3 regions of the Paraburkholderia sp. SECH4 genome follow, and region 1 is predicted to be linked to each of the others. Evidence: riboswitches for the same ligand, from Rfam matches in the RefSeq annotation. Region 1 holds a riboswitch; each other region holds the start of a gene.
What was found. A riboswitch is a leader RNA that binds a small molecule or an ion and turns the genes downstream of it on or off. The one in region 1 is predicted to bind cobalamin.
Positions count from the first base shown of each region.

Region 1 (10,331 bases):
AGATTGCGCGGGTCTTCGATCGTCCGGGTGGACGCAGTCAGCACCACGTCGGCCCAGCTCGAGCGCAACAGCCGCGAGGCCGCGAGTTCGGCGCCGAACGGCCGCGTCGCTCGGGTCCATAGATACGCATACAGCAAGCCGGCAAGGCCCGCGAGATTGCTGTTCAGGAAGATCAGGAAGTCGGCCGAGTAGGCATCCTGAATGCTGATGAAGGTGGCCGTATTGACGGCCACGAGCACCGTCACCATGCTGAACTGCGGACGCGGAATTAGCGTGCCCACAAGGATGAACGGCCCGGCGAACAGGACGACCAGCATCGGGAAATCGTGCACGTGAGGCAGCACGGCGAACAGATAGATACCGGCGGCCACCACGGCGATCGCCGTGGCGACGAAGAACTTGAACACCATGGGCGCGGGTTCGTCGAGCGCGGCGAAGAAGCAGCACGCGATGGCGGCCAGCGTCACCGCGCTGGCGCCGTCCGCCCAGCCTGAGCCGATCCACAGACTGCACGCGATGATCACGGCGGCGCCCGCTGAAACCGTCGAAAACAGCATGATGCCGCGGTCGAAAAACTGCTCGGTGCCACCGAGCCGCCAATGGCGAAAACGTGGCCGCCACGAGCCTTCTTCGCGCGTGATGATGATGCGCAGCGAGCGGCAGTCCTGCCAGATATCGATGACCTGTTTCATGCGCCACAGCGCGTTCGAAAGCAGCGCGCCGTCCCAGGTCGCCAGCGCGGCCGGCAGCGGCTGCATCGCGGCGATGCGCTCGCGCAATGCGTTGGCTTCCGGGTCGGGGTGATAGCCTTCGCTGGCTTCAGGAAGCGGCGCATGGAACCATTTGATGACGTCGTTGAGCAACGTTTCGAGACCCTCGGGCCATGTCTGGCGGCCGCTGTTGTAGAGGGCGATCAGCGGATCGGCCAGCGCCGACATTATCGGCAGCAGCAACTGCATGCGCCCGCGCAACTCGTGAGCACGCGCCAGGATGTCCGGCCGGGTGTGGTCGTAGGCAAGCTGGCTCAGCAGCAGTTCCAGCCCGTTGATCGTGCTCGCGATGCGCTGGCGGGCCCCCGAAATCGCCGAGCCCGCAATGCGCCCGGACAGCGTTTCGGTCGCATAGAACGCGGCGTCGCGAAACCAGGCGTCGGTCCGCTCGATGATGGTGGGCGCGAGCCGGCTAGGAAACAGCGAACTGCCGACAATGCTCGCGCACACGATGCCGAGCAGGATCTCCTCAGTGCGGCTGATTGCCAGATCGAACACGCCGCCTGGATTGGTCACCGAAGGCAGCGCAATGATCGGCATGGTGTAGGCCGCCAGCATGAAGACGTAGCTGCGCGCGGTGCGATCGGCCACCGCCAGATACAGCAGCGTGCCGATCCACAACGCTACAATCACGCTGAAGAGATATGGCGATTCGACGAACGGCGGCACCAGCAGCACCGCGGCCGACGCGCCCAGCATGGTGCCGAGCGCACGATAAAGCGCCTTGGAGCGGGTCGCGCCTACAAACGGATTCGACACGATGTAGACGGTGGCCATCGCCCAATACGGGCGTGGCAATTCGAGCGAGAGACCGATGTAAAGCGCGATCATCGCCGCGGCAAACGTCTTGACGGAGAAGAGCCAGTCGCGGACGGAGGGATAGACCATAACCCGTTACCCGGCATCCCGGGGATTGGGGGGCGCCGCTGCGTCGGCCGTGAGCACGCCATGGCTCGTGCGTCGCCATTTTCTGGCAGCGACGACCAGGGTGCTGCTGACGGTGCGGCGCAAGGTATCGAGATTCGACATGGCCGCTATTGTATTTCCTAAATATTCGTTAGCAAGCTATTGAATCGGAATTTTTTGTGAAGCGCGGCTTTCGTGCCGCTGTCGCAAAAGCCCGGCTCATTTAGCCGTAAACGCGCTCCTTCACCAGTTCGATAAAGCGGGTCGCCGCGCTATTGCGCAGTCCCGCAGGGTAAGCAAGATGCAGCGGAGCACTTAACTTCGCGGGATTCGTCAATGTGCAATAGACGGTGCCAACCTGGTCGTAACGTTGCATCGACGCCGGCACCAGCGTCACCCCCAACCCTGCTGCGACCAGATTGATCCCCGACACCATGCGCGGCACCTCGCGCGCAATCCGCGGGACGAACCCGGCTTGTCTGCATGCTGCCAGGATATCCGCATACATGCCGGGTGCGCCCGGCCGGCGCACCAGAATGAAGTCCTCGTGCGCCAATGCCTTCAACGACACCTGCGGCCGTTTCTTGCCCGCTCCTTTCAGCAACGGATGCCCGACCGGCAATACCACCACCATCGGCTCGTCGAGCAATAACTCGAACGCCACGCCCTCGCGCACATCGACCGGCTTGCGGAGAAACGCGGCCTGAATCTGCCCCGCGGCCAAACGCTCGATAATCTCCGCCGCATTGAGTTCGGCAAGCTCCACGGCGACCTCGGGACACACCGCGCGAAAAGCCCGGATCGTCTCCGTCGTAAAAGGATGGAACGCCGCCGAACTGGTGAGGCCGATCGAGATCGTGCCGAGCTCGCCGCGCGCAATCCGGTGCGCCCTGTCCACCGACTGTTGCAGGTCCTGCAGCAAGCGTTGTGCGTCTTCCGCAAAGGCCTGCCCCGCGGGCGTCAAGCTTACGCCGCGCGGCATGCGCACAAATAGTTCGAAGCCGATCTCTTCCTCCAGCGTTCGAATCTGCTGCGAGAGGGGCGGCTGTTGCATGGCCAGCCGCTCGGCAGCACGCGTGAATTGGCCTTCCTCGGCAACCGCCAGGAAGTAGCGCAAGTGGCGAAGCTCCATCGTGTTCTGTCTCCTCGGTCGTGCCTTGCTTTCTGTGCATTGCCATATCGTATAGATATGGATGGTGCATAAAACAGGTATTTTACATTTACCACGCCAAATCCTACGATCTCGTCCATCGCATCGATCGAGGTCCGCGTTACCCACGGCAAGCAGGCTCGAGCGCTCCGCGACATAAAACTAAATCGACTGGAGACGATAGTGATAGTCATGCCAAACTGGCCTTCCGCGTGACGCTCGGCATCCGCCACCGGTTCTGAGTTTTCGAACTTTTCAACGACGGATCTGACGATGCACCGCGTTCAAGACAGTGCACGGTGATCAGGAGCAAGCTGCATGACATTGAATTTTTCAAGACGTCTGGCGATGGGGTGTGCGGCAGTGGGTACCGCCATGCTGACAATGCTCACGCAACCGGCATTCGCGGTGCATGCCTACGAGTCGCATCTGAAGCCGGTGGCGACGATCTCGGATACACGGTTCGTGATCGACACGCCGCAAGGGCGAGCTGAATTTCCGCTGTACCTGTCGAAAGACTGGAACGTCGCGCAACCGCAGGTAACGCGCGCGGTGATCGTGATTCACGGCAAATTGCGCAACGCGGACGTGTACTTCCGTACGGCACAGAATGCACGCGACGCCGCCCACGCGGATCTCGACAGCACGCTTCTGATCGCGCCGCAATTCCTTGCCACGCTCGACGTGCGCGTGCATGACGAACCGGCCGATCTGCTGCGCTGGACCGGCGACGCGTGGATGGGTGGCGAAGCGGCGCGGGCGCCGCTGCCCGTCAGTTCGTACGCGGTGCTGGACGCAATCGTTACGCGTCTCGCGGATCGCAAGCTGTTTCCGAATCTGCGGCACGTCGTGTTCGCCGGGCATTCAGGCGGGGGGCAGGTCGTGCAGCGTTACGCGGTGGCGGCGCATAACATCGACGTGCTGGCGAACGAAGGCATCGATGTGCGCTACGTGGTGGCGAGCCCGTCGACGTATGCGTATTTCGATGCACAACGGCCGACCGAGCAAGGTGTATCGGCGCCGTTCGATGCCGCGCAATGCGCCGATTTCAATCAATGGAAATACGGCATGGACAATCGGCCGCCATACCTCGACGACCGCTCGCCCGCACAACTCGAAGCGACTTATGCGTCGCGCCGTATTGACTACCTGGTCGGCGGCGCGGACGACGATCCGCAGCAAAGCGCGCTCGATAGAAGCTGTGCCGCCGAAGCGCAAGGTCCGCAGCGCGTTGCGCGTGCGGAGGCGTATTACCGGTACATCCAGTCGCGTCATCCGGAAGGGCTGAAGCAGAGTTTTCATGTCGTGCCAGGTGTGGGTCACAACGGCGCGCGCATGCTGACGTCGGTCTGCGCATTGTCGGCAATGTTCGACACCCAAGGATGCGAGCAATGAGTGGGGCGAGCGTGAATCAGCGTGACGGTGCGGCGTCCACCGCGGAGGCATCGAACGGACTGAGCCCGCCGATGGTGCGGCGCGCGATCTTTGCCTCGGTGCTCGGCAACGGACTCGAGTGGTTCGATTTTCTGATCTACGGCTACTTCGCGAAGATCATCGCGCTGGTGTTCTTTCCCGGCGGCAGTGGCTTCGTGTCGATCATGCTGACGCTCGCCACGTTCGCCGTCGGCTTTATCGTGCGACCGATCGGCGGCATTCTGTTCGGTATCTACGCGGACCGGGCGGGGCGGCGCAAAGCGCTTTCGCTGCTGATCATTTCGATGGCGGCGAGCACGCTGTTGATGGGCCTCACGCCGGGTTATGCCAGCATCGGCATCGCGGCGCCGTTGCTCGTGGTGCTCGCGCGGCTGTTGCAAGGGCTCTCGGTGGGCGGGCAGTTCGCGACGGCCTCGGCGATGCTGGTCGAGTATGCGCCGTCGCACAAGAAGATGTTCTACGGCAGCTTCAATATGTCCGCGCAGGCGTTCGCGTTGCTGCTTTCGTCAGGCGTCGGTTATCTGCTGACCACGCAGCTCACGCATGAGCAACTGGTGGCATGGGGTTGGCGCCTGCCGTTTCTGTTCGGCGCGTTGGCGGGGCCGTTTGGTTTCTACATCCGGCATCGCGTGGCGGAATCGCCGGAGTTCGAGCGCTTGCTCGATCAAAAGGATAAGCCGCCACGTGTGACGGTGCGCCAGTTCTTCCGCGATAACGGCGACGCGGCGATCTGCGCGATGGGCGTGATCATCATCGGCGCGGCGACCAATTATGTGTGGCACTCGTATCTGTCGGTGTATGTCGAGCGGCAATTGCATCTGCCGCTGTCCACCGCGCTGCTCGGCGCGTTCGTGTCGGGCGTGCTGAATCTGTTCCTGTTTCCGCTGTCCGGCAAGCTTGCCGATCGTTACGGCGCGTACCGGCTGTTCTATCCGATCGTAATCACGTGGATGGTCTGCGTATATCCGCTTTATCACTTCGTCGTGACGAATCCCACGCCGGGGCATCTGTTCATCGCGCAGATGGTCGCGACGGTGTTCCTCGCCGCCATGTCCGGTTCGCACCCCGGCATGCTCGCGACGCTGTTTCCGGTGCGTAGCCGTTCGGCGGGCGTAGCGCTGTCGTACAACATTGCGGTGACGCTGTTCGGCGGCATGGCGCCGCTCACCATCACCGCCTTGACGCATCTGACCGGCAGCAGTTTGACGCCGGCGTTCTACCTGATTTTTGCCGGTTGCGTGTCGCTCGCGATGGTGTATTTCACGCGTTCGGGACGTGAGCCGGGCGGTGCAACGGCGAAGTTCGTCACGCGCTAACCGCCTCTAGCCAGACTGATTAGATGACCCACGAGCTTATTGCATGACCCAGCCTTTGATCACAGATGACGAACGCGCGCCGAATGAACGTCCGGTCGCTGTCGTCGGCAGCCGGCATCTGAGTGTCGCGACGCCTGCGGGCAGCGGCACCGTGCCGGTGTTCGCGAACGGCGACTGGCTTGCGCCGACGCGTGACGTCAAGCGCGCCGTGATTCTGATTCACGGACGCCTGCGCAACGCGGACACGTACTTCCATCTGGCGGAGCGCGCGTGCGCACTTGCTGGTGGCGATGCAGCCGATACGCTGCTGATCGTGCCGCAATTCCTCGCGAGTGCCGACGTTAGCGCGCATGTGTTGCCGTCATCCACGCTGCACTGGGATTGGACTGGCTGGATGGGCGGCGACAACGCCGAAGGTCCGGCGCCGCTCAGTTCGTTCGATGTGCTCGACGCCATCCTGCAGACGCTGGCGTCGCGCGAGCAGTTTGCGTCGCTAACCGAGGTGGTGATCGCCGGGCATTCGGGTGGTGGCCAGGTGGTGCAGCGCTATGCCGTGGTGACGCGAGGTGAGGCGCCGCTCGTCGCGCGCGGAATCGCGCTGCGCTATGTGGTCGCGAATCCTTCGTCGTATGTGTACTTCGATGCGATGCGGCCGACCGCGTCCGGTGCATTCGCGGCGTTCGATGCGGCGGCGTGTCCGTCGTTCAATCGCTGGAAGTATGGGCTCGAAGAGTTGCCGGCCTATGCTTCTAGTGGCGGGGAGGCGGGCTCTGCTGATGCGCTTGAATCGCGCTATGCGCGTCGTGACGTCACCGTGCTGCTCGGCGGCGCGGATTGCGATCCGCAGCATTCGGCTCTCGACCGTTCATGCGCCGCGCAGACTCAAGGCGAGCATCGGCTGGGGCGCGGACTGGCTTACGCGCGCTATATGGCGTCGCGGCATCCGGAAGGGGCGGCGAAGCATCGTACGTTTGTGATCGACGGCGTTGGGCACGATGCGAAGGGGATTTTTGCATCGGTGCAGGGGCTGGCGGCGTTGTTCGGCAAGGCATGAACCGTGCTACCGCCATAAGGCCACCTTTCAAAGGACTGTGCCGACATGAACAAGACCGCGACTCCTCGCGGCCGCCGTTATTGCGACGCCGGCCACCATGTCCAGCCGCGTCGCGAGCGTCGCAACTCGACCATCGAGAGCGGCGCGATCTCGATGCGCGGAAACACGGCTGGCGACGCGCCGAGCGCATGAACAATGGCGGCCCGGATCACTGGCGCGTGCGTGACGGCGACCACGTTTTGCGTGGTGCTCGGGATGACGCTCGTTTTTTCGCGTAACGTACGATTCCTTGCCTCGTTCGCTCCATCATTTGATGCACGGTCTGTTGCGCGGGTCACGTCCTCGCTCCACGCATCGTTTAACGCATCGAGCCACTGTCCCACCCGCTTCACGAGTTGACTGAACGACTCGCCGCCGTGCGCGGCTGCGTCGGGATCATGTGTCCACGCGGCGATGTCGTGCGGTGCTTCGACTGCGAGATCGGCAAGGCGGCGGCCATGCCACAGGCCGTAGTTCATGTCTGCCAGTCCCTCGTCGACCGATGCACCCTGGCTCAGAGCCGCGGCACCGAGCCCCAAGGCCGACGCCGTGTCGCGCGCACAAACGGCCGGGCTGACGAAAACCGCCGCGTCGTCCGGAATCGACAGGCGCGCTCGTGCGGCGGCTGCTTCGGCGAGGCCGCGTGCGTCGAGCGGGTCGTCGGCGGGGAAGCGGCCCGCACGCATCGCCGCGGTCGATGCGTGGCTGATCAGTAACAGCCGTGTGTCCATTCAGTTGATTTCCATAAAGACCGGACTAAAGCGGGACGCCGCGTACATGCTTTGTATTGCCGGGAGGCAAAGTTTAGCGCGTAGAATAGCGTCACTGCGAAGCACGGAAGCCGGTGAGAGCCCGGCGCGGTCGCGCCACTGTAATCGGCATTCATGAGCCGAAAGCCAGACCTGAGCTTCGCACCATCCCTCTTCAATCGACTATCGGGGCGCGTTACCCCCAGGAGATGTCCATTATGACCAACGCTGTTTTCGATTCCACGACACAGCCTGTCGCCCAACCCACGCCGATTCCGCTGCGTGAATTGCTGCCTTGGGTCGTGTTTGGCGGCTTGCTGCTGTTGCTCGCGCTGTATTTCGTTGGTGCGGAACAGGGTGCCACGTCGCTGGTGCCTGGCATGTATGTGCATGAATTCGTGCACGACGGCCGCCATCTGCTCGGCTTTCCCTGCCACTAACGGAGTCGAACATGGTTGGTAAATTGTTGGTACGCGGGATGCTTGCAGGCATCGCCGCGGGATTGCTCACGTTCGGCTTCGCGAGATTGGTGGGCGAACCGCAGGTCGATCAGGCGATTTCCTTCGAGGAAAAGGCCGACGCCGCCAAAGGCGAAGCGCCCGAACCCGAACTGGTGAGCCGCGGCACCCAGGCGGGCCTGGGATTGTTGACTGGCGTGGTCACGTACGGCGCCGCGTTCGGTGGCCTGTTCTCGCTGGTGTTCGCGTATGCGTATGGCCGCGTCGGCGCGCTGAGTGCGCGCGCGTTGTCCGCATGGCTCGCGCTTGGCGCGTTTATTGCGCTGGTGATCGTTCCGAACATCAAGTACCCGGCGAATCCCCCTTCGGTGGGCGACCCCGAGACGATCGGGACGCGGACCGGCTTGTTCTTCCTGATGATCGCGATCTCGCTGGCCGCAATGGTGTTCTCGCTGAAGGTTCGGCGCCGCGCGGCGCTGAAGCTGGGCGCGTGGAATGGCTCGATTGTGGCGGGCCTGGTGTTCGTCGTGATCATTGCTGCCGTGCAACTGTCGATGCCGACGATCAACGAAGTGCCGGCGGCTTTCCCGGCGGTGCTGCTGTGGAAGTTCCGCGTCGCGGCCATCGGCATGCAGGTGGTTATGTGGACGACAGTTGGGCTGCTGTTCGGCGCCCTCGTCGAGCGAAGCAAATTGCTGGCTCCCGCGAGCCGCAGCGCCGCGAAGTCCGCTTACCTTTGATGTGAATGGCGTGACCGCGCGAGCCGCGGTCACGCCGGCGTGCAGCGCGAGAGAAACCAAATACATCAAGTACTTGGCGCGTTTGCAGGAATGTTATCCACAGGCTTGCGAACATTTTCTGTGGACAAGTTCCATGGCCGCATAACGTTATGCGAATCGCTTGGTTGCCCGAAGCCGGGGCAAATCCGACACTCACTCCAATCTCAAGCAAACCGAGCCTGGAGCCATGTCGAATACATCAAACCTGCGCCCATCATGGGCCACTCGCATCACGACACTTCTGCTGCTGGCCGCATCGGCAATAACGACGACAACGGCAATCGCAGCGCCACCTTCGGGCGATCCGATCCTGATAGGCGTCAGCGGCCCGCTGACCGGACAGAACGCTCAGTACGGCGCGCAATGGAAAGCCGGCTTCGATCTTGCATTGGATGAGATCAACAGCCACAACGGCATCAACGGCCGCCCGCTGAACTACGTCTTCGAGGACAGCCAGAGCGACCCGCGCCAGTCCATCACGATCGCGCAGAAATTCGTCAACGACCCGCGCATCCTGATCGAACTCGGCGACTTCTCGAGTCCCGCTTCGATGGCGGCGTCGCCGATTTATCAGCATGCCGGCCTCGTGCAACTCGGTTTCACCAACTCGCATCCTGACTTCACCAAAGGCGGCGACTACATCTGGAGCCCGTCAGTCAGCCAGGCCGACGCGCAGCCGTTGCTTGCCGACCTCGCCGTGAAAACGCTCGGCCTCAAGCGCATCGCCGTGCTCTATCTGAACACCGACTGGGGACGCACCAGCAAGGACGTCTTCGTCAAAGCCGCCAACGAACGCGGTGCGCAAGTCGTGGCGGCCGAGGGCTATCAGTCGGCCGAGAAAGATTTCCGCGCGACGCTGGTGCGCGTGAGCGCTACGAATCCGGATGGCATCGTGTTGATCTCGTACTACTCCGACGGCGCGCAGATCGCCCGCCAGGCGCGCACAAGCGGTATCAACCTGCCGATCGCCGCAGCCAGTTCCGTGTATTCGCCGAAATTCCTCGAACTCGGCGGTGAGGCCGTCAACGGCGTGGCGACCAACACCAGCTTCTTCCCCGGTGAATCCGGGCCTGAAGTGCAAAGCTTCGTTAAACGCTTCGAGGCGAAATACCACCGCGAGCCGGACGCGTTCAACGCTTATGCGTATGACGCCGTCATCATCGCCGCCTATGCGTTGCGCGCCGGCGGTCCCGACCGCAAAGCTGTGCGCGATGCGCTGCCGAAGCTGCACGACATTCCGAGCGTCGTGTTCGGCAAGGCCAATTTCGATCCGGCGACGCGTCGTGTGATCGGCGTGAAAAACATCAACGTGGTGGTGAAGAACGACAAGTGGGCGTTGCTTGAGAGTAAGGCGACGGTTGCCCAGAAGTAGGTATTTCGCTGTATGTCGAACGCTCCGATCATTCACAACATTCACGACTTTTGTGCCATGAGCCTTTTACTCGACCACATTGTGATTCGCGTCCACGACCTGACGCAGACCATTGAAGATTTCACGGCGCTCGGTTTCACCGTGCAGCAAGGCGGTACACATGCCGATGGCGTGACGCATAACGCGCTGATCGGTTTCGCCGATGGCAGTTACATCGAGCTGATCGCTTTCTTGCAGGCGGCGCCGCAGCGTCGCTGGTGGGATGTGGGGCAGCGTCATGGCGATGGATTTGTTGATTACGCGT
Region 1 covers NZ_JALOCP010000003.1:362,912-373,242, forward strand. Annotated here, with positions in the region: gene M0D67_RS07065 (FUSC family protein) at 1-1,658, opposite strand, end outside; partial or broken gene M0D67_RS07070 (MarR family transcriptional regulator) at 1,704-1,799, opposite strand; gene M0D67_RS07075 (LysR family transcriptional regulator) at 1,900-2,808, opposite strand; gene M0D67_RS07080 (alpha/beta hydrolase) at 3,145-4,221, shown strand; gene M0D67_RS07085 (MFS transporter) at 4,218-5,576, shown strand; gene M0D67_RS07090 (alpha/beta hydrolase) at 5,620-6,630, shown strand; gene M0D67_RS07095 (histidine phosphatase family protein) at 6,708-7,400, opposite strand; cobalamin riboswitch at 7,455-7,594, shown strand; gene M0D67_RS07100 (CbtB-domain containing protein) at 7,637-7,858, shown strand; gene M0D67_RS07105 (CbtA family protein) at 7,870-8,616, shown strand; gene M0D67_RS07110 (ABC transporter substrate-binding protein) at 8,843-10,027, shown strand; gene M0D67_RS07115 (VOC family protein) at 10,085-10,331, shown strand, end outside.

Region 2 (10,331 bases), on a different contig from region 1:
CTGGAGTTGTCGGACGGCTCCTACATCACGGTGTCGCAGAATGGTGTGCTCGATATCGGCACGCTGCGGCGCACCGTGCTGACCGGCGCGGGCGATCGCGTACTCGATCTGAAGCATGGCGAAGTCGAGAGCCAGGTCACGCATGCCACCAAAAAGGACGACCGCTTCCAGATCCGCTCGCCATCGGTTGTGGCGGGCGTGCGCGGTACGCGCTTCAAGGTCGCCTACGACGGCGACGCACAAACCACGGCAGTGGAAGTGCTGGACGGCGCGGTCGGCGTCGACCCGGCCGCCGTCGATGGCCGGATCTCCGCGCCGCCACCCGGCGTGCCGCTGCAGGCGTCGGCTCAACTCGTCAAGGCGCGCTTTGGCAGTATCACGCGGGCCGGCGGCGCGATCGGCGGTCCGGTGGAATTGCTGGCCGCGCCGTCGCTTACCGATCCGGCAAAAGTGCAGGACGGCAAAACGGTCGCTTTCGACCTCGTCCCCGCCGAGCGCGCCGTGGCCTATCGCGTACAGATTGCGCGCGATGCCGATCAGCTCGACCTGATTCGCGATCTGCGCGTGAGTGCGCCGCATGCGGACTTCGGCGATCTGGCCGACGGTACGTATTTCGTCCGTATCGCCGCGATCGACGCGAACGGACTCGAAGGCCTGCCGCAGGTTTACGGTTTCGAGCGGCGCCAACTGGGTCTGGATGCGTCGGCAGGCCCGCGCGCCGGCAGCCGCGACTACGAATTCCGCTGGTTCGTCAGCCGTTCCACGGTCGAGACGCGCTTTCGCTTTGTGCTGGCCACGACCGCCGACCTGCGCCATCCGCTCGTCGATAGGACCGATCTGACGGGCGGCCAGATTGTGGTGAGCGACCTGCCGGGCGGCGTCTACTACTGGACGATCGTCGCCGAGCAGTTCGAAAACGGCCGCTTCTACGAGAAGAGCAGCGCGGTCCGCTCGTTTACGCTTGCACGCTGACGCTGGTAGATTCACGGGGCCGGGTCGACAATCGACCCGTTCCTTAGTTCTCAACCACGCCACGCTTTGCCGACCACACACACGCGCCTGAGCCTCGACCCGCGCGCCCGCCTCGGACGGCGTGCCGGCCGCCGCTTCCTGCTCGAATGGGTGGCGATCGGCTGCCTGGGCATTGTGGTGATTCTGCTCAGTTCGCTCGGCCGGCTGACCGCCGGCGTCGATCATCTGGTCTACGACCGGTTTCTGAGTCTGCGCGCGCAACCGTTGCTGCGCGATATCGTGGTGCTCGAAATCGACAACGCCAGCATTGCGCAGCTTGGCCGCTGGCCATGGCCGCGCAGCACCCACGCCAGGCTGCTCGAACAGATTGCGAAGGCGAAGCCCGCCGCGGTGATCTACGACGTGCTGTTTACCGAAGCCAATCCGGAAGACACCGAACTCGCCCGCGCGGTCGCCCTGAGCCCCACCTATCTGCCGATGCTGCTGACCCCGCCGGACGGCGCCGGCCAGCGCGTCGCGGTCGAGCCGGTGGCGCCGCTCGTGCATGCCGCAGCCGGGCTTGGGCATATCGACCTTGAAGTCGATAGCGACGGCATCGTGCGCAGCGTCGCGCGGTTCGAGGGCGACGCGAATTCGCGCTGGCCGCAACTGATGGTGCCGGTCGCCCAGGCCGTCGAGCATGGCGCGCTGCAACTGAACGAGCGGCCGCACCGGCCGTCGTCCGGCGAGGCGGCGGCCCAATCCGATGACCATAATGAAGGCGAGGGCCGCTTCCTGATCCCTTTCGGTCCGAACGCGCAGAACTACGCGAAGCTGAGTTTTGCGGATGTGCTCGCCGGCAATGTCCCCGCGGACAAGCTGCACGGACGCATCGTGCTGATCGGCGTGACCGCGTCCGGCTTGTACGACCGCTTTGCCACACCGGTGTCCGGTGAGCTGGGGCCGCTGCCCGGTGTCTATATCCACGCGAACGTGCTCGATACGCTGCTGACCGGTCGCGAGCTCGAGCCCGCCGAGCCCTGGGTGCTGTTCGCGGTGTCGCTGGCGCCGCTCGCCGCGCTGCTCGCCGGCTTTCTGGTGCTGTCGCCGCGACGTTCGTTGCTGCTGACCGTCGCGTTGGGCGCGCTTGCCACCGTCGGCAGCGCGGCGCTGCTATACGGCGCGCGGCTGTGGATGTCGCCGGTGCCGGCGATCGCCGGTTTGATCGTGGTGTATCCGATCTGGAACTGGCGGCGCCTCGAAATGACGATGGCTTATCTGCGCGAAGAGTTGCAACGCCTCGCCGACGAGCCGCACCTCCTGCCGGAAACACCACAGCGCCGCCGCGAGTTCGGCGGTGACGTGCTGGAGCAGCATATGGCGCTGATGGCGCAGGCGGCGCAGCGCGTGCAGGACATGAAACGCTTCGTGTGGGACAGCCTCGACAGCATGCCCGAGCCGATCCTGGTGAGCGACGTGGAAGGCATCGTGCTGATTGCGAACCATGCCGCCAAGGCGCATTTCGCGCGTCTTGACGCACCGCTGCCGGAGGGCCGGCCGATGCGGGCCGTGTTGGGCGGCCTGACGCTGGTCAAGACCATCGATAGTGGCGCAGCGTCGGACGCCGAGAACAATCTCCTCGCGCATGCTCAGTGGCCGGCGCTGCTCGATCCCGCGCGCGGCGAGTTCGCCGAGCTGATGGCGCAAGGCGTCGAGGTGCGCGACGCCCACGAGCGCGACCATCTGTTGCGCTACGCGAATTGCACGAACGAGCAAGGTGAGACGACGGGCTGGATAGCGGGCCTGGTCGACGTATCGGCCTTGCACGCGGCCGAGCGCCAACGGGAAGACGCGTTGCGGCTGCTGTCGCACGATATGCGCTCGCCGCAGGCTTCGATTCTGGCGCTGGTGGAGATCGAGCGGGCGCGCAGCGAGCCGGTGCTCGCGCGTGGCCTGCTGGAACGCATCGAGCGTTATGCGCAACGTGCGCTGACGCTCGCCGACGATTTCGTGCAACTCGCGCGCGCCGAATCGCAAACCTATGTGCTCGAACCGGTGAGCATGACCGAGCTGTTGATCGACGCCAGCGACGAAGTCTGGCCGCAGGCCCACGCCAAGCGCATCACGCTGCAAACCGATACGGCCGGCGGGACCGATGCCGACGACGGCCACTGGATCTGCGCCGACCGCTCGCTGATGACGCGTGCACTCGTCAACATCCTGAACAATGCAGTCAAGTACAGTCCGCCGGATACGCGGATCACGTGCAGCCTGAAGAGCGTCGGCTGTCTCAGCGCACCACGCGGCCTGACGCAGATGGCCGCGCCCGCTGCGGCAAAACGTGTATCGTGCACGATTCGCGACGAAGGCTATGGGATTCCCGAGGAGCAGCAGGCGGGCCTGTTCGAGCGCTTCCGGCGCTTTCACGAGACGGAGCGGCCGGAAGTGGGCGGTGCCGGATTGGGCATGGCATTCGTCAAGACCGTCGTGACGCGCCATGGCGGCGATGTCGAGGTGGTCAGCGCGCCGGGCAAGGGGACCGCGTTTACGATTTCCCTGCCGGCACTCGACGAAGCGCAAGCCGACGTGCCCACAATGCCACGCTCATGACTATGAACACTCATCTTATCGAAGCGAGAAGCCGGTGAAAGCGATATTGATCTGTGCTGCGCTGGCCGCGGCGAGTCTGACTGGATGCGCCGGTTTGAACGCCGATGTGCACACGGCGAATCCCTCGGCCGTGCTGCAGGGCGAGCGCACCTATACGATTGCGCGCATGCCGTCGCAGGATGTCAGCGCGGATCATCCGCAATTTGAAACGATGCTGCGCGATGAGCTGGCGAAGAACGGCTTCACCGATTCGGCGGGCAAGTCCGCGCGCTATTTGCTGTCGATTGCGTATGACACGCGGCCGGCCGCAATCGGCGTGGGCGCGAAGGACTGCGCGCCAGGCGTGTGCGAACGCTCGCCCGAACCGCCGTTTTCGCTATTCGGCGGACGCGCTTATCAGCACGCGCTGACGCTGCGGTTTTTCGAGCAGTCGAGCGGACAGGAAGTCTACAAGGTGAGCGCGGCCAGCAGCGATCGCGATGCCGACCCGCTGCATGCGATGCCGGTGCTGGTGAAAAGCGCGCTGGCAAAATTTCCGTTCGATGCGCCGCCCGACTGGCGCGTGAAACTGCGAACCGATCAGGCGGGCGGCGTGCCGGATGTGGTTTCGGTCAAGCCTGTTCAGCCGTAGCAGTCAGAGGTCTGCGCCCCCGTTATTCCGGCGCTTTGTCGTCTGCCGGCCAGCGATTTTCGAACACGCAATCGGCGAGCGGCATGCGGCTCGCCCAGCGTTCGGTTTCCAGCATCGGCTCGCTATAGAACTGATCGACGTGGCCGAGACACAGGATCGCCACCGGCCGTGCGCCCTCGGGCATATGCAGCAGCGTACGCACCGTGTCGACGTCGAATAGCGACACCCAGCCCATTCCCAGACCTTCCGCCCGTGCGGCCAGCCACATGTTCTGGATCGCGCACGCCACGGAAGCCAGGTCCATTTCCGGCAAGGTGCGGCGTCCGAAGATGTGACGCTCGCGGCCGTCCATCAGCGCCATCACCAGCAGTTCGCCGCATTCCAGCATGCCTTCCACTTTCAGCTTCATGAACTCTTCGCGACGCTTGCCGAGTGCGTCGGCGGTGGCGAGGCGTTCGCTTTCGACGCTCGCGTGCAGCGCCGTGCGCAAAGCCGGGTCGGTAATGCGCGCGATGCGCCATGGCTGCATGAAGCCGACGCTCGGCGCATGATGCGCCGCATCGAGCAGGCGTTGCAGCACGGCAGGGTCAACCGGGTCGCGCACGAAATGGCGCATGTCGCGCCGCTCGTAAATCGCGCGGTAGACGGCTTCGCGTTCGGAATCGTTAAAAGGCTTCGCCATGGAACAGGGCGGCCGTGAAGGCCGGGTTGGAGGGCCAATAAGCATGCATATAGGTTGCCACGATCGAGCCGGCGCGGAATACGGCCTCGCCGGGGGCATCGTTATTTGGCCGGGTGGCTGAACGCAGCGGCGTGAGCGGCGTCGTCAGCTTTGAGTAGTGAAATGTGTGGCCGGTCATTGAACCGTGCAGGCTGTCGATCTGTTGCATGCCGAGCGCGGTGAAGCGCGTTTGCATTGTTGCATGGCCGGGCAGCAGGCCGAGCATCGGCGTTGTGGTGCCGCCCGTGTCGGTCAACTGTTCAAGCAGGTAGAGCATACCGCCGCATTCGGCGACGACCGGTTTGCCTGCTGCAGCATGCGCGAGAATCGTTGCGGCACTGCGCAGATTGCGGGCGAGCAATTCCGCATGCAGTTCGGGATAGCCGCCTGGCAGGTACAGGGCGTCGGCATGCTCCGGCAGCGCTTCATCGGCGAGCGGTGAGAAATAATCGATGTGCGCGCCGAGTGTCGCCAACAGCGTGACGTTGGCCGGATAGATGAACGAGAATGCGGCATCGCGCGCAATGGCGATGCGCTTGCCTTCCAGAAGACGCGGCGGTGCTTCTTCTATAGGCGTGCCGAATTCGACCGGCGGCGGCAATTTGGCCAGCGCGGTTTGCGCGAGCGCATCGGCGGCGCGATCCAGACGTGTGTCAAGATCGTCGATCTCCGCCGCCTGATGCAAGCCGAGATGGCGGTCGGGCAGCTCGATCTCGTCGTTGCCGCTGATGTGCCCGCACCAGCGCAGGTCCGGCGGCAAAGTCTCTTCAAGCATTTGCGCGTGCCTTGGCGAACCGACGCGATTGGCGAGCACGCCGTAAAACGGTACCTCCGGCCTGAATTGCGCAAGGCCGAAAGCGACCGCGCCGAAGGTCTGCGCCATGGCTTTCGCCGAAATCACCGCGAGTACCGGCACGCCGAATGTGGTTGCCAGATCTGCGCTGCTCGGCGTGCCGTCGAACAGACCCATCACGCCTTCGATCAGAATCAGATCCGCTTCGGCGGCCGCCTGCGCGAGCAGATTGCGACAGGCCGACTCACCCACCATCCACAGATCGAGCGACAGGACTGGCGCCCCGCTGGCACGCGCCAGGATCATCGGGTCGAGAAAGTCGGGGCCGGTCTTGAATACGCGCACGCGTCGCCCCTGTCGCCGATGGTAGCGAGCCAGACCCGCGGTAATCGTGGTCTTGCCTTGGCCCGACGCGGGCGCGCTAATGAACAGGGCGGGGCACGCGGACATCGCTCAGAACTCCACGCCACGCTGCGCTTTCACGCCTTGCTCGCGATACGGGTGCTTGACGATGCGCATTTCGGTGACGAGGTCGGCGGCTTCGATCAGCGCGTCCGGCGCGTGACGGCCGGTCACCACCACGTGCAGCATCGCCGCGCGCGCGTTCAGTACCGACAGTACTTCGTCGAGCGGCAGGTATTCGTATTTCAGCACGGTGTTCAGTTCGTCGAGGATCACCATCTGATAGTCGCCGCTTTCGATCATGCGACGTGCTTCGTTCCACCCTTTGCGCGCGGTGGCGATGTCGGCGTCGCGATTCTGCGTGTTCCAGGTGTAGCCGTCGCCCATCGTGACGAAGTCGCAATTGGCGATTGCGCCGAGGAAGTCGCGCTCCGACGTATGCAGCGCGCCCTTGATGAATTGCACGACGCCGAGGCGCATGCCGTGCCCGAGCACGCGCACGGCCATGCCGAACGCTGCGGTGGTTTTGCCTTTGCCGGTGCCGGTATTGACGATAAGCAGACCTTTTTCGACGGTGGCGCTGGCCTGCTTTTTCTCATGGCCCTCGCGCCGGCGTTCGGTCATGCGCTGATGGGATTCGGGATCGGTCTTCATGGGAGGTCCTGTTCTTGAGCGTCGGTGTTTGTGTGTTCGCGGGCGGGGCGGGCGGTGGTCGATGCTATCGCGACTGTGACGCCGGCGTGTACGGTTTTGCGCACGAGTAGCCGTGCGTTGGGGGTGTCGGCTGCAGACGAGGCAACTGGGGTAATTGATCCAACCGATGCATGGGCCGCACCAGGTACGCTGGCTGCACCAGATTCGGCCGCCGCAGCGAGCAAGGCGCACGGCTCACAGACGCCGTCTATGCCGAGATGCTCGCGTGCGGCCGCCGACGGATCGTCCACGGAGATCGCCGCAATTTGCTCGCGGCTGAACAGCTTCAGCGGCAGCGCATGACGTGCGCAGAATTCGAGTAAGCCGGCTTCCTGGGCTTTGACGTCGACCGAGGCGATCGTGCTGATTTCGTCGAATGGATGCGAGCCGAGCGTGGCACGTACAGCCGTTTCGATTTCCTCGGCGGAGCTGTGCAAACGACAACCGATACCGACCGTTAGCGTTTTCATTGCGTGTCCGCGGGGTTCGCTGCCAACATTCACCGCATGCCGCGCCAACGCCAGCGACGCCACACCGCCGATCACCACGATCGCCGGCGAGCCGAGCCCGGCGCGCGAGACCGTATCCGCGAACTCGCCGAGCCGCGCGAGCGCATGCCGTTGCTCGGGGCGCGTAGCCGATTCGATCGCCGCGCACGGCGTATCGGCGCTCATCCCGGCCGCGAGCAACGCGTCGACGATTTCGTTCAGCCGCCGCATGCCCATGTAAATCACCAGCGTCATCCGCGTGGCGACGAGCGCGGCCCAGTCCGGCTCGCCGCTGCCGGCGCCGTGTCCGGTGACGAACACCACACCTTGCGCGTGATCGCGATGCGTCACAGGAATGCCGATTGCCGCGGGCGCCGCAATCCCGGCGGTGATGCCGTTGATCACGTCCACGCGGATGCCCGCGGCATGTAGCGCTTGCTGTTCTTCGCCGCCACGGCCGAACACGAACGGATCGCCGCCTTTCAAACGGGCGACGCTGCGTCCCGCCTGCAGATGTTCGAGCATTTGCGCGACGATGCCGGCCTGCGGCGTCGACGGATGCCCGCCACGTTTGCCGACGTACACGACCAGCGCGTCGGCGCGCGCGAACTGCAGCACGTCGGGGTTCACCAGATCGTCGACCAGGACCACATCGGCTTGCGCCAACGCGCGCGTTGCCTTGAGCGTCATCAGTTCGACATCGCCGGGGCCGGCGCCGATCAGCCAGGCGCGGCTCATTGCGGCGTGCATGGCGTGCGCCATGTCGTGATAAACGGAAACGGATGAGGCTCGATGAGGCCGGAGGCGACGGAAATTGAGGTCATGCGGTGCTACGGATTACGCGCGACGAATAACGCTGCTCGCCGCGTTTCTCACAGGGAAACGCCAACGGCCGCGCGACGTCGTGCTTCAGCGCCTTCACATCCGTCCCTCGCGGATTCCGGCGGCCGGCAGCGTGACGTTCGCTGCCTCCGCGTCTGGCCGGTATCCGGGCTGGCGGCCTCATGCGTTTTGCCTTCCCGTCCGGATTCGTCGGACAGTGGCATCAAAAACGCATGCGCGATGCGAAAGCACCGCAGGTCGCTTACCGTTGCGGGGACAGCACAGGTTGAGCGCAGCGAGCGCGGCCTGTTTCCCGTTTAACTGCACATGCGAACGCATATGCGGGCACCAAACGCGCGCATACGATAGCACACGGCGGGCCGCGCCGGCACTGTGGAAAGGCCTTGCCGCAGCCCGCGGTTCCTTGACGGCACGGGGCGCTCGGCCTACACTCGCACGCACTTTGGTGCTCGCGTGCGCGCTCGTGCGCATGCAGTTAAACGGGAAACAGGGTGCCCACCTGCAATGGACCGGGTCAACCTGTGCTGCCCCCGCAACGGTAAGCGAAAAGCGGTGCGTTCAAGAGCGCCGCGGAGCCGGCTTCGATGTCCACGCGCAAGGCCGCGTCGGCATATAACCACTGGGCGAGAAACCACTCGTCCGGGAAGGGGAAGCGGCGCTTTCGCCAGCCCGGATACCGGCCAGACTACGAAGAACGACCATCGCGGGGATGCGGTGGCGCGTTCATGACCTCATTCTCGTTTTCTGTTTTTCGGTTGCCTCGGCAACGCCGTTGTTCGTCCCCGTGTCTGGTTAATGTCGTGGTTTGGGGCATGTGCCCCGTTTGCCCAACCTGTACACAATGCGCCGGCGTGCACGAGCAGCTCCTACGGATGGACCTCACGATGCAAACTCAAATGCGCAAGATCCCCGTCACCATCGTCACGGGCTTTCTCGGCAGCGGCAAGACCACGCTGCTGCGGCACATTCTTCAGCATGCGGGCGGCAAGCGCATCGCGGTGATCGTCAACGAGTTCGGCGAACTCGGCATCGACGGGGAAATCCTCAAGGGTTGCGGCATCGGCTGCGATGAAAACGGCGTCGAAACCGAAGGGCAACTGTATGAACTCGCGAACGGCTGCCTGTGCTGCACCGTGCAGGAAGAGTTTTTCCCGGTGATGGAAAAGCTGGTGGAGCGCCGCGAGCAGATCGATCATGTATTGATCGAGACGTCCGGCCTCGCATTGCCGAAGCCGCTGGTCCAGGCGTTCAACTGGCCGCAGATCAAGAATAGCTTTACCGTCGACGCGGTCGTTACCGTGGTTGACGGCCCGGCCGCGGCGAGCGGCCAGTTCGCCGACAACCCGGTCGCCGTGGATGCGCAACGCAAGGCCGATCCGAATCTCGATCACGAATCGCCGTTGCACGAATTGTTCGAAGACCAATTGTCGGCGGCCGATCTGGTGATTCTGAACAAAACGGATCTGCTCGACGACGCGCAGCAGGCTTCTGTCGAGGCCACCATCCGCGAAGAAATTCCGCCGCAAGTGAAGATCGTGCGCGCGCAGATGGGTCAACTCGACCTGCATACGCTGCTGGGCCTTGAAGCGGCGTCGGAAGAAACGATTCATCTGCGCCACGACCATCACGGTTCGGCCGAAGACGCCGATCACCATCACGACGAGTTCGATTCGGTGGTGGTGCACGCGAATGTTTCGTCGCGCGAAGCCGTGATCGCCGCGTTGCAGGGCCTCGTCGAAACCAACACGATTTACCGCGTGAAAGGGTTCGCGGCGTTGCCGGGTGCGGCGATGCGCTTGGTGATCCAGGGCGTGGGCCGTCGTTTCGATAGTTATTTCGACCGGCGCTGGCAAGCGGGTGAAACGGGCGCAGAGCAACAAAGCCGCTTCGTGCTGATCGGCGAAGACCTCGACCAGGCCGCGCTGCAACAGGCATTCGACGCTGCGTTGGGCGCCGTCGCGAACAGCGCCCAGCCGCAACAGGCGTAACCTGTCATGCATCTGCTGCGCACTACGCCGGGCGGTTTTGTCGACGATACACAGGGCGTGATCCGGATCGATCAACGGCCCGCCGATATCGTGGTGCTCAGCTCCGCGGATACCACGCTGTCGTTGCTCGCGAGCGTGTTTCCTCGTCTGGGCGCGGGTTTTCCGAGCGTGCGGCTTGCGAACGTCACGTATTTGCGGCAACCGGCTTCGG
Region 2 covers NZ_JALOCP010000068.1:6,484-16,814, reverse strand. Annotated here, with positions in the region: gene M0D67_RS40405 (FecR domain-containing protein) at 1-972, shown strand, start outside; gene M0D67_RS40400 (CHASE2 domain-containing protein) at 1,039-3,561, shown strand; gene M0D67_RS40395 (DUF4136 domain-containing protein) at 3,596-4,192, shown strand; gene bluB (5,6-dimethylbenzimidazole synthase) at 4,215-4,874, opposite strand; gene M0D67_RS40385 (cobyrinate a,c-diamide synthase) at 4,858-6,156, opposite strand; gene cobO (cob(I)yrinic acid a,c-diamide adenosyltransferase) at 6,160-6,762, opposite strand; gene M0D67_RS42205 (cobalamin biosynthesis protein) at 6,759-7,271, opposite strand; partial or broken gene cobA (uroporphyrinogen-III C-methyltransferase) at 7,311-8,027, opposite strand; cobalamin riboswitch at 8,251-8,479, opposite strand; cobalamin riboswitch at 8,559-8,832, shown strand; gene cobW (cobalamin biosynthesis protein CobW) at 9,017-10,120, shown strand; gene cobN (cobaltochelatase subunit CobN) at 10,127-10,331, shown strand, end outside.
Region 2: it holds a riboswitch for cobalamin, as region 1 does, so the genes downstream of both, cobA (uroporphyrinogen-III C-methyltransferase) here and M0D67_RS07100 (CbtB-domain containing protein) in region 1, are expected to answer to the same signal.

Region 3 (10,331 bases), on a different contig from region 1:
CGATACTTGAGGCGAAACGCGTCCGGCTCGCCGATCGATTGTCGAATCGCCAGATAACGCTGACACGAGCGCTCGTATGCCCAGATGAAAACGTCGCGCAACAACTCGACACGATTGGCCTCGTACACCCCAAGCGTACCGTCGACGTAGGCCTTTTCGGGAACGTCGATGAACGACAGCGGACACAGATTCTGCCGGATCAGCGGGATATTCGCGGTCAGACGCGAGACCCGTTTGTTGACGTCTTCGAACGGCTGCAGATAGGGCAGGTGCACCATGCTGAAGAAAGCCTGCTCGAAGGGATCGTCGATCTGGGCGGCCTTGTTCAACACCGCCTCGAAGCATTCCGCGATTTGCTGCGGCACCGCGAGCGGAAAAAATACGGTGCCGCTGATCTCCACTTCGCGCGCGCGCAAACGGCCACTGGCGAACGGGTCAGACATCAGGTTGTCGGAGAGAATCGCGTGCAGGTTCAGTACGGTGAATCGATTGAAGCCCACTTCGTCCGCGCTCTCGACGATCATTTCGATCGCGGCCTTGTGATTCAGGATCATCTGCGTTTCCTGAGCGTCTTTGCCTTCCGCAATGTGCCCTTGCTCGATCAGCCGCACGGTGTCGAGCCGCGTGTAAGTATTGCCCTCGAGCCGCGACGACGCCCACGACAAATCGATCAGAAGCCGGCTCATGATGTCGCGTGCGTAGGTGCCGGCCGGCCGCACATCCGCCGACGTACGGCCCCATTCATGCAGGCGTTCACGCTGTGCTTGCGATAGATACGCGTCCTGATTCGGACGATAGCGTTCGAGAAACGCACGGTTATAGCCGACCGGCCGGCGCTCGTGCAACGGCCTGTTCACTTCCGCGCGCACCTCGAGGCCCGCACTCGATACGGGCACGTAGGCCTCGCCGGAAGTGCTTGCGCCAGCGATAACCTGTGTGGGGAAAACAGCCTCGCCAGGAGCCGCAGTCTGCTTGTAGGACACTGCCCGGCCGGCACCTTCCGAGACGATCCGGCCTGCTTCGAGCAACACGTCGAGACGACGTTGCAGCGTGCGGCGTTGCATGGGATGGCGGCGCGCAGCAAGTGCCGCTGCAAGCGCACGAACGCCTCGCCCCTCGGCGCTTGCAGCGATGAGCTGCTCGATCAGATCCAATTCCTGCTTGATGCCACTGCTGTTCATGCGCGCCACCCTTTTGCCAATGTGTCGCAATAAATCCTAATCGCGACACTTTTTCATGACATTGTGGCACAAATCGCGCGAATCGCGACACTTTTTACGTCTTAAAGTGTCACGATTTCTGTTTTCGCGACAAATTTCCCGAAAAAAAAGTGTCACGGATAAGGCTGAGCTGACGCGATTCGGGGGGCTGCAGGGACCAAGCCCCTTCCCTCACACATTCCACCTCACCAATGACCACTGCTGCGTCTCATCATCCCGGCGTAGCCAGACAATCCCCGCCATCTCCAACGACCAGCGCAGACAGCTTTCCACCGGCACCTCCAACACCAGCGAAGCGATCACCCGCATGACGCCGGCATGCGTGACCACGTACGCGGGCGACAACTCGCGTGTCTGCGCAAACGCGTCGAACCACGCCCGCACCCGCGCGACGAATTGCGCGACGCTCTCGCCGCCATGCGCACGCGCGTGCTCGAAGTTAGCCGCCCAGGCGTCGAGCAGCTCGCGATCGATTGCGTCCCAACGCTGCTCCTCCCAATCGCCGAAATTCATTTCCTTCAGACGATCGTCGTGACTGAGCGCGCAACCGAAATCGTTCGCCATGACCGCGGCCAGTGTCGCGCAACGCGTCAACGGGCTCGACATCAACACACGCGGCGGCGGTATCTGCAAGGCCGCCAGTTTCAACGCAAGCGCACTCGCCGATACCTCGACATCTTCGGCGAGCGCCACGTCGCTGTGGCCGTAGCACACCCCTGAATCGAGCGCGACGGCAGGATGACGGATCAGGACGATATCCATGCGAGCCCCACGAGGTAGATGCTCAGTTCAAAGATCTGTTGCGCGAAGCCGAGGCAGTCGCCGGTGTAGCCACCGATGCGTCTGACGAAATAGCGGCCCAATGCAAAGCGCAGCGCCATCAGTACGGCGAGCGTCACGCCGGCGAAGCGCCAATTCGGCGAATCCAGCAAGTTCGGCCAGAGCAACAACGGCAGACCGAACACCGCTGCGCAGAGCAACGCGGGGCCGCTCAAGCGTTGCGCAACCGGTTTGGCTTTGCCTTCGGCGCGCACGTAGTCGAGTGTGGCCAGATAGCTGATGGCGAACACACGGCTCGCGGCATGCGCTGCAATCATCAGACTTGCGGCGCGCATCGGCGGCAACGCGGTGAGCGTTTGCCACTTCAGTGCTAGCGCGATCACGAGCGCGATGGCGCCGAAAGCACCGATGCGCGAATCATGCATGATGCGCAACGCGTCCTCGCGCGTATAGGCGCCACCGAACGCATCGACGCAATCGGCAAGTCCGTCCTCGTGAAATGCGCCGGTGACGAGAAGCGACACCGCCATCGACAGGAGCACCGCCACGCCCGCTGGAAAGACATGCAACGCCGCGAGATAAACCAGCGCGCTCAATCCGCCGACCAATAGACCGACGAGCGGGAAATAACGCGCCGCCGCATTCAGATAGTGCGGCTCATAGCCGACCCAGCGCGGCACCGGCACGCGCGTGAAATAGCCGAGTGCCGTGAAGAAATAGCGGAGTTCAGCGAGCGGATTCATGAGTGAGCCGGACGCACGCTTCTGAATGACTGCGCGTCGTACAACAGCGCTTCGTATAACGGATTACACATCGCGATTTGCGACACCGGCCGATTCGAAGCTGGCCATTTCGTTCACGAACGCCACTGCCGCGCGCAGCAGCGGCACCGCGAGTACCGCGCCGGTGCCTTCGCCGAGACGCATATCGAGCGAAAGCAATGGCAGCGCGCCGAAATGATCGAGCATGCGCCGATGCCCCGCCTCGTTCGATGCATGCGCGAACACACAATACTCGCGGACGTTCGGTGCGAACGCATCGACCACCAGCAACGCAGAGGTCGCGATGAATCCGTCGACAAGGATCGTCATACGCGCTTGCGCGGCAGCGAGATATGCGCCCGTCATCATGGCGATTTCGAAGCCGCCGAAGGTGGCGAGCACCTTGAGCGGATCATTGGAAACGGCGTGATGCGCGAGCGCGGAGGCGAGTACGTTGCGCTTTTTTGCGAGCCCCGCGTTGTCGAGCCCCGTGCCACGTCCGACGCATTCGTCGATCGGCACGCCGCACAAGCGGCTCATCAGACACGCGGCCGACGACGTATTCGCAATGCCCATTTCGCCGAAGCCGATCACATTGGTGCCGAGCGCCGCGTGATGCCGCACACGAGCCGCGCCCGCTTGCATCGCGGCAAGTGCCTGTTCGTGCGTCATGGCGGGTTCGTGCGCGAAGTTGCGCGTGCCGGCCGCAACCGGAATGTCGATGAGCCCCTCCGTCGACGGCAGCGGCGTCGCAATGCCTGAGTTGACCACTTCGAGCTCGACGCCGGAGACGCGGCTCAAGGCATTGATCGCCGCGCCGCCCGTGAGAAAGTTAGCGACCATTTGCGCGGTCACCGCTTGCGGATACGGACTCACGCCTTCCTGCGCAATACCGTGGTCACCGGCGAACACGATCATCGCCGGACGTTCGACCGTGGGGTGTGTCGTACGCTGGATCAGCCCCATCTGGCGCGCGAGCGTTTCCAGCCGCCCAAGACTGCCGGGCGGCTTGGTCTTGGTATCGATGATGTGTTGCAGTTCGGCACGCAGCGTTTGATCGAGCGGTTCGACTTCGGTCAATTCCGGCAAACCTGGCAAAGAAGTCATAGACGTTTCTAAAAGAGAGAGTGTTTTTATAAAGCGCTTAGCCTGCCGGCGTGTCATGCGCCGCAGGCGATTCGTGACGCGAGCGCGGCGCGGGAATCAGCGCCTCATGCTCGCCGTCGCGAATCAGAATCAACGGATAGCCGAACGCGCGGCTCGTCAGCGTGGGCGTCAGCACGTCGTGCACCGGTCCGGCATACGCGCCGCCGTTGCCGTCGAGCAGCAGCGCATGTGTTGCGAAGCGGCGCGCCAGGTTCAGGTCGTGGCACGAAAACATCACTGTACGCCGAGGTTCGCGCGTCCAGGCGGTCAGCGCTTCGAGACAGTCGATCTGATGGTGCAGATCCAGATGCGAGAGCGGTTCGTCGAGCAGCAATAACGGCGCTTCCTGGCACAACACTCCTGCGAGAGCAACGCGTTGACGTTCGCCACCCGAAAGCGACAGCACGTCGCGCGCGGCGAATGCGGCGAGTCCCAAAACGTTCAGCGCGGCATGCGCGGCAGCACGATCGGCCTCACCCTCCCAACCCCAGCCGGTCAGATGCGGAAAACGGTTCAGCATCACGATGTCGAGCACACTCGCGCTAAAGGCGTCCGCAGCGCTTTGCGGCATCAGCGCGCGACGCTGCGCGAGCGGCAATGGCTGCCAGTCGGCGAGACGCACGCCGTCGAGTTCGACATGACCCGCCGACGGCTGCGCCAGACCGGCGAGCGTGGATAGCAAGGTCGTCTTGCCCGCGCCGTTGGGGCCCGCGACGCACCAGATCTCGCCTGCGTAGAATGTATGCGTGAACGCGTCGAGCAAGGTGCGCATGCCCGCACGCAAGGTCAGGCGTTGCGCGCTAAGCGCCGAATGCGGGGCGTTGTGTGCGTTCATCATCGGCGCCTGCGCAACAGCATCCACAGGAACACGGGCACGCCGACGATCGACGTGATCACGCCGACCGGCAATTGCGCCGGTGCGATCACAGTACGCGCAATCAGGTCCGCGCCCATCACCGCGACACCACCACCGAGCGCCGCTGCTGGCAGCAGCATGCGCTGATCGTTGCCGAAAGCGAGCCGCAGCATATGCGGCACGACGAGCCCGACAAAACCGATCGTGCCGGCCGTGGTCACAGCCGCGGCGGCCGCCAGCGACGCCACCAGATACACGCGCAAGCGCAGCGGCATCACAGCAACGCCGAGCGCCTGCGCGGCGGCGTCGCCCCGCAGCAGCACATTCAGACGCGGTGCTGCGGGCACGATCGCCACCAGCACGATGACGAGCGCGGCGAGCGCCGTCCATGGCATCGCGCCGCCGTTCAGATCGCCGGTCAGCCAGAACAGCATGCCGCGCAACCGATTGTCCGGCGCAAGGTTGAGCAACAGGGTGATGACGGCGCCCCAGCCGGCCGCGATCACCGCGCCGGTCAGCAGCAAACGCGGCGACGTATCCTGCGGCTCGCCTCGCCACAACTCACGGCGTGCGAGGCCAAGCACCAGCAGGATCGACACGAAGGCGCCGGCGAACGCGCTGGCATCGACGATCCACCACGCACAACCGGCGATCATCGCGACCAGCGCGAATGTCGCCGCGCCGCCGGAGACGCCTAATACGTAGGGTTCGGCCAACGGGTTGCGCAACAGCACTTGCAGCAGCGCACCGGCCAGCGCAAGCAACGCGCCGCACGCGAAGCCGGCCAGCGCGCGCGGCAAACGCAGCGTGCGCACGATCTCACCGGCAAGATCGCCGGACTCGACATGCGACGCGTGCGACGGCAGCAACGCCGCCAACACGCGCGCTGGCGCGAGCGACACGCTGCCCAACGCGAGCGACGCCATCAGCACAACCAGCGCGACTGCCGCGAGCACGAGCCAGATCGCGGCCGCGCGCTTCGCGCTCATCACGCGCAACGTGGTCGTGGACATCGGGCTCGAGCTACGGTTCATCGGCGCGTTCTCATGCAAATACGTTCGTCACTGCTGCTGCCAACCGACCGTGACATACGCACCGCGCCGCGGCGAGTTATACGAGTAGGCCGTTTCATAGTCCTTGTTCAACAGGTTCTGGATCTGCGCGGCGACATACCACGCCTTCGTGATGTTATAGCGCGCCGACAGATTCACCCCGCCATAGCCGCCCAGCGTGCCGCTGCTATCTTCACGGGCGCCGCTGACGATCCACTCGCCGCCGACACGCCACCCGGCAATGCTGCGATTCACCGCCAGCGACGCGAAGCGCCTTGCACGCCGCACCAGATCGGTATCGCTATCGAGGTCGACGGGATTCTGCAGCGTTACCGACGCGCGCACATCCGTCTTGCCCACATGGCCGCTCCACGATCCTTCGAGCCCCTGCACCTTCGCACGGCCGACGTTCTCGGCCAGATAGATGCCGGGCGTAACCTGCTCGTAGTCGATCAGATTCGAATAACGCGTCTGGAACGCGCTCAGACGCATCACACCAAGCGCGTTCGACGCGTACTGCAACGCTGCTTCGATCGAATGGCTGCGCTCCGGTTGAATCGACGGATTGCCGCTGAGCGGATAGTACAGATCGTCGAAGCTCGGCGCGCGGAATGAATCCGAATAGCTTGCAGTCGCCTTCCAATGCTCGGTGATGTCGAAACCGTAGCCGAGATAGTAACTGTTCGCCCCGCCGAAATCGGAATACTGATCGCGCCGCACGTTGGCCTGAATCTGATTGCGCCCAAAGCGCCCCGTGTAGCCGACAAAGCCCGAATCCACATGCCGGTCGGGAGCGGCGAACGTATCCGAGTCGAGGCTCTGGTCCAGATGCTCATAGCCGACCTGCAGTTTCTGCTGCGCGGCGAGCGCGAAATCGTTTTGCCACGTGTACTGGCGATTGTCGGTATCGAAGCGGCCGTTGTAGATGCCGTTGGTATTCGCCACGCTGCGGTCGTCGCCTTCGGAAACGATGAAGTGCGTGGTCCACCAGTCGGTCAGTTTGCCGTTCGCGAACACCGACACCTGGCGCACTTTGCTGTAGAGGTTGTTCAGATCGGTCGGCACACCGTACGCGTTGTCGTAGCTGTTATTGCCGTTCGACTGGAAATAGGTGACGCCCGCGTCCCACTTGTCGCTGAACTTGTGACGCAGCGAAGCCGAGATGCTTTCGTTCAGATAGCCGTTCGCGTTCGGATTCGCGTTGGGTGCCTGTGACGGATTGAGCGACGAAAAACCGTCGTCTTTCGAGCGCGCGAGCGAAATGCTGAAGGTGGTGTTGCCGTCTTTATCCAGCGCGCCGTTCACACCGGCTTGCTGCGTCTGCGTGTGATAGCTGCCATAGCCCACCGAAAAATTGAAACGCGGCGGATGGTCGCCGCCGTCTTTGGTGAACACCTGCACCACGCCGCCAATTGCGCCGGAGCCGTAAAGCGCGGACACGTTGCCATTCACCACTTCGACGTGATCGATCTGGTCGAGCGGAATCTGCGCGAGTTGCGGCGCGCCCAGGCTCACGGAGTCGACCCGTACGCCGTCGATCAGCAAAAGCGATTGCGTCGACGACGCGCCGCGCAGAAACAGACTCGTCGTGGAGCCCGGGCCACCGGTGCGCGAAATTTGCGCGCCGGGCGCGAGTTGCAGCAGACCGGGCAAATCGGTCGCGGTCGTATCGGCGATGTCCTGCTGATCGAACAGCGTGGTCTGTGGGATCGCATCGGCGAGCGGTTGCGGCCCGCGCTCCGCGGTCACGACAACGGGCGACAACACCGCGGGTGACGAACCGGTCGCCCCCGTATCGGCAGAAGAAGAAGACGGCGACGAAGAAGCAGCAGCAGCTTGCGCATGCACGACGAGCGGCAGGCTCGCAAAGGCGAGCAACGCCGCGCGAGCGATGGGGGACAGCATGGGATGACATTCCTGTGGATAGCGTGCGCGGCCCGCTTCCCCGCGGGCCGATGCGTAACGAGGCGCCCGCGTTGTTTTACGTTTGCGCGGGAACGAACCTCTCCCTCTGGCCGGTATTCGGGCTGGCGACACATCGATCCCGCCTTCCCACGCGTGACGCGCAGTGGCACACTCGCGTGTTCAGCTTCAAACACGCGATCAGGATCGACCTGCATGACGAATGCGGTCGCTTACCGTTGCGGGGGCAGCGCAGGTTAGCGCGTTCAGACGAGGCGCGCGCCCTGCTTCCCGTTTAACTGCGCACACTGTGGAAAAGCGTGCGCGAGCACCAAAGTGCGGCCAGTTTAGGAGCGGCCTTCAGGTCCGTCAAGAATGGTTAATCCGTGCGCAAACTGTTCTGTTAAGTGCAGGTTATTGTCCGATGCATGAGTTGTTTTTCATCATATGGTCGATAAAAGCCGGCACAAAGCGATGTTGTTACGTCTCGAAACGAGACAATTGTCGGAACCTGCGACATTCCGCGCTAAAATGCGATGTCTTTAGAGGACGCAGCAGATGCTCACCGAACTCGAAACACTTTCACAGAATATCGGCAAGCTGATTACGATCAGCCAACGCCACAATGAAGCGCGGCTCGCGCTCGAAGATCAGCTCGCCCAAACGCGTGCCGAAGCAGAGGCCACACGCACGGAACTCGCGCTGATGCGCGAGGAGCGCGATGCGCTGCAGGCGGAACGCGACGCGCTGTCGGCAAAGATCGACGACGCACAGGTGCGCCTCAATGCGATCCTCGAAAAACTGCCGCGGGCCCGCGCGCACAGCGAGCCTGATAATCAGCTCGATCTGCTCGAGGCCGCGCCGCATGAGGAAGAAGCGGAGAGCGACGTCACCCGCCATGGAGAAAATGCATGACCACCAAGCAGATCGAAGTATCGATTCTCGGCGTGCCCTATCGTCTCGCCTGCTCGCCGGAAACTGAAGGCGCGCTGCTTGAAGCGGTTGCACGCGTCGACGCCGAGATGTCGAAGATCCGCAATAGCAGCAACGTGCGCGGCACGGATCGCATTGCCGTCATGGCCGCGCTGTCGCTGGCATCGGAACTGCTTAAGCTGCAAAGCAGCGTGCGGCACGGAGAAGCATTTCCCGCTGAAGAAATCCGGCGTACAATGCACCAGATGAACGAGCAACTGGGTACTGTGATTCAGCAGTACAGCATGTAAAAGTATCTTGTAGCCGGTCCTGAGATCGGCTGCGGATTCAAACGAGGTGCATGAGCAAAGATTCATGCAAACGTTTTGAATTCAATCGGTTTGACTTCCCTGCCTGGTTCGCCAAGGTCATATATTCCTTGAACCAATGCCATGTGCACGGTTGTGGAAATTTGTAGCACGGGTGTGCGCGTCACTCTGTCTGATGTACCCGAAGTGCTGCTAACTGCGACCAATTCTGAACCCCCGGTTCAGGATGCCGGCCTAGCGGCTAAGGCGGGGACCTATTCAAACGGCATCGGACTTCGGTTCGGTGCCGTTTTTCTTTGGGCCTCGATTTTTCTTGCTGTATCAAACCTTTAACGTTCAATTCGATTCATGCGCTACTGGCTAATGAAGTCCGAACCGGACGAAGCAAGCATCGACCATCTTGCCCAGGCACCGCACCATACGTTGCCGTGGACTGGCGTGCGCAACTATCAGGCGCGCAACTTCATGCGCGACACGATGCAGGTCGGCGACGGTGTGCTGTTCTATCACTCGAGTTGTCCGGAGCCAGGCATTGCGGGGCTCGCGGAGGTATCGTCCACCGCGTATCCGGACCCCACTCAATTCGATAAGAAGAGCCCCTACTACGACCCGAAGTCGTCGCAGGAAACGCCGCGCTGGCTACTCGTCGATGTGGTGTTCAAGAAGAAGATCCCGTTGATTCCGCTTGCCGCGCTGCGCGAGCATGAGGAATTGAAGGACATGCGTGTGCTCGTCAAAGGCAACCGCCTGTCGATCACGCCGGTGACCGAAGCTGAATGGCGCTTCATCACCAAACGTCTTGTTTAACGTTGCATACGCACATGTGATCCGTTGCGGCTTGTTTCACGCGCAAGTCTGTGCGCGGATGAAAGCAAACGTTGAGCAAACGTCAAATTAGGGAACCAAGCTCAGGTTACAAGCGCCTAACGGACTCGCAAACGTTGTGCCATCGCATGGAGTTCGCTCCAATCGTGCACAACCTGTTCAAGCAAGGAGTCCAAAAATGACGAAAAACACCGCACGTGCACTCGCTCTCGCTCTCGTATGCGCCGCCCCTGCCGCGTTCGCACTGACGCCGGCCATGGCCCGCGCGCAAGGCGTGACGCAGTATCAGCCCGCCGGCGTGCTGTCGCTGAATGCACAGGCAAGCGCTGAGGTGCCGCAAGACGTCGTCGATATCACGCTGTTCTACGAGCAGGAAGCGAGCGATCCGTCCGCGCTCACCTCCACGCTGAACCAACGCGCCGACGCAGCGCTGCAAAAAGCCAAGGGCGTGAACGGCGTAACAGCTCGCACCGGCTCCTTCTCTATCTACCCGTCCACCGATCGTGACGGCCGCATTTCCGCATGGCGCGGCCGTACTGAAGTTGTGC
Region 3 covers NZ_JALOCP010000038.1:12,176-22,506, reverse strand. Annotated here, with positions in the region: gene M0D67_RS34025 (Fic family protein) at 1-1,181, opposite strand, end outside; gene cobC (alpha-ribazole phosphatase) at 1,392-1,982, opposite strand; gene M0D67_RS34015 (adenosylcobinamide-GDP ribazoletransferase) at 1,967-2,743, opposite strand; gene cobT (nicotinate-nucleotide--dimethylbenzimidazole phosphoribosyltransferase) at 2,807-3,868, opposite strand; gene M0D67_RS34005 (ABC transporter ATP-binding protein) at 3,906-4,745, opposite strand; gene M0D67_RS34000 (iron ABC transporter permease) at 4,742-5,797, opposite strand; gene M0D67_RS33995 (TonB-dependent receptor) at 5,825-7,720, opposite strand; cobalamin riboswitch at 7,811-8,068, opposite strand; gene M0D67_RS33990 (hypothetical protein) at 8,276-8,632, shown strand; gene M0D67_RS33985 (cell division protein ZapA) at 8,629-8,940, shown strand; RNA gene ssrS (6S RNA) at 9,034-9,215, shown strand; gene M0D67_RS33975 (EVE domain-containing protein) at 9,307-9,765, shown strand; gene M0D67_RS33970 (SIMPL domain-containing protein) at 9,962-10,331, shown strand, end outside.
Region 3: it holds a riboswitch for cobalamin, as region 1 does, so the genes downstream of both, M0D67_RS33995 (TonB-dependent receptor) here and M0D67_RS07100 (CbtB-domain containing protein) in region 1, are expected to answer to the same signal.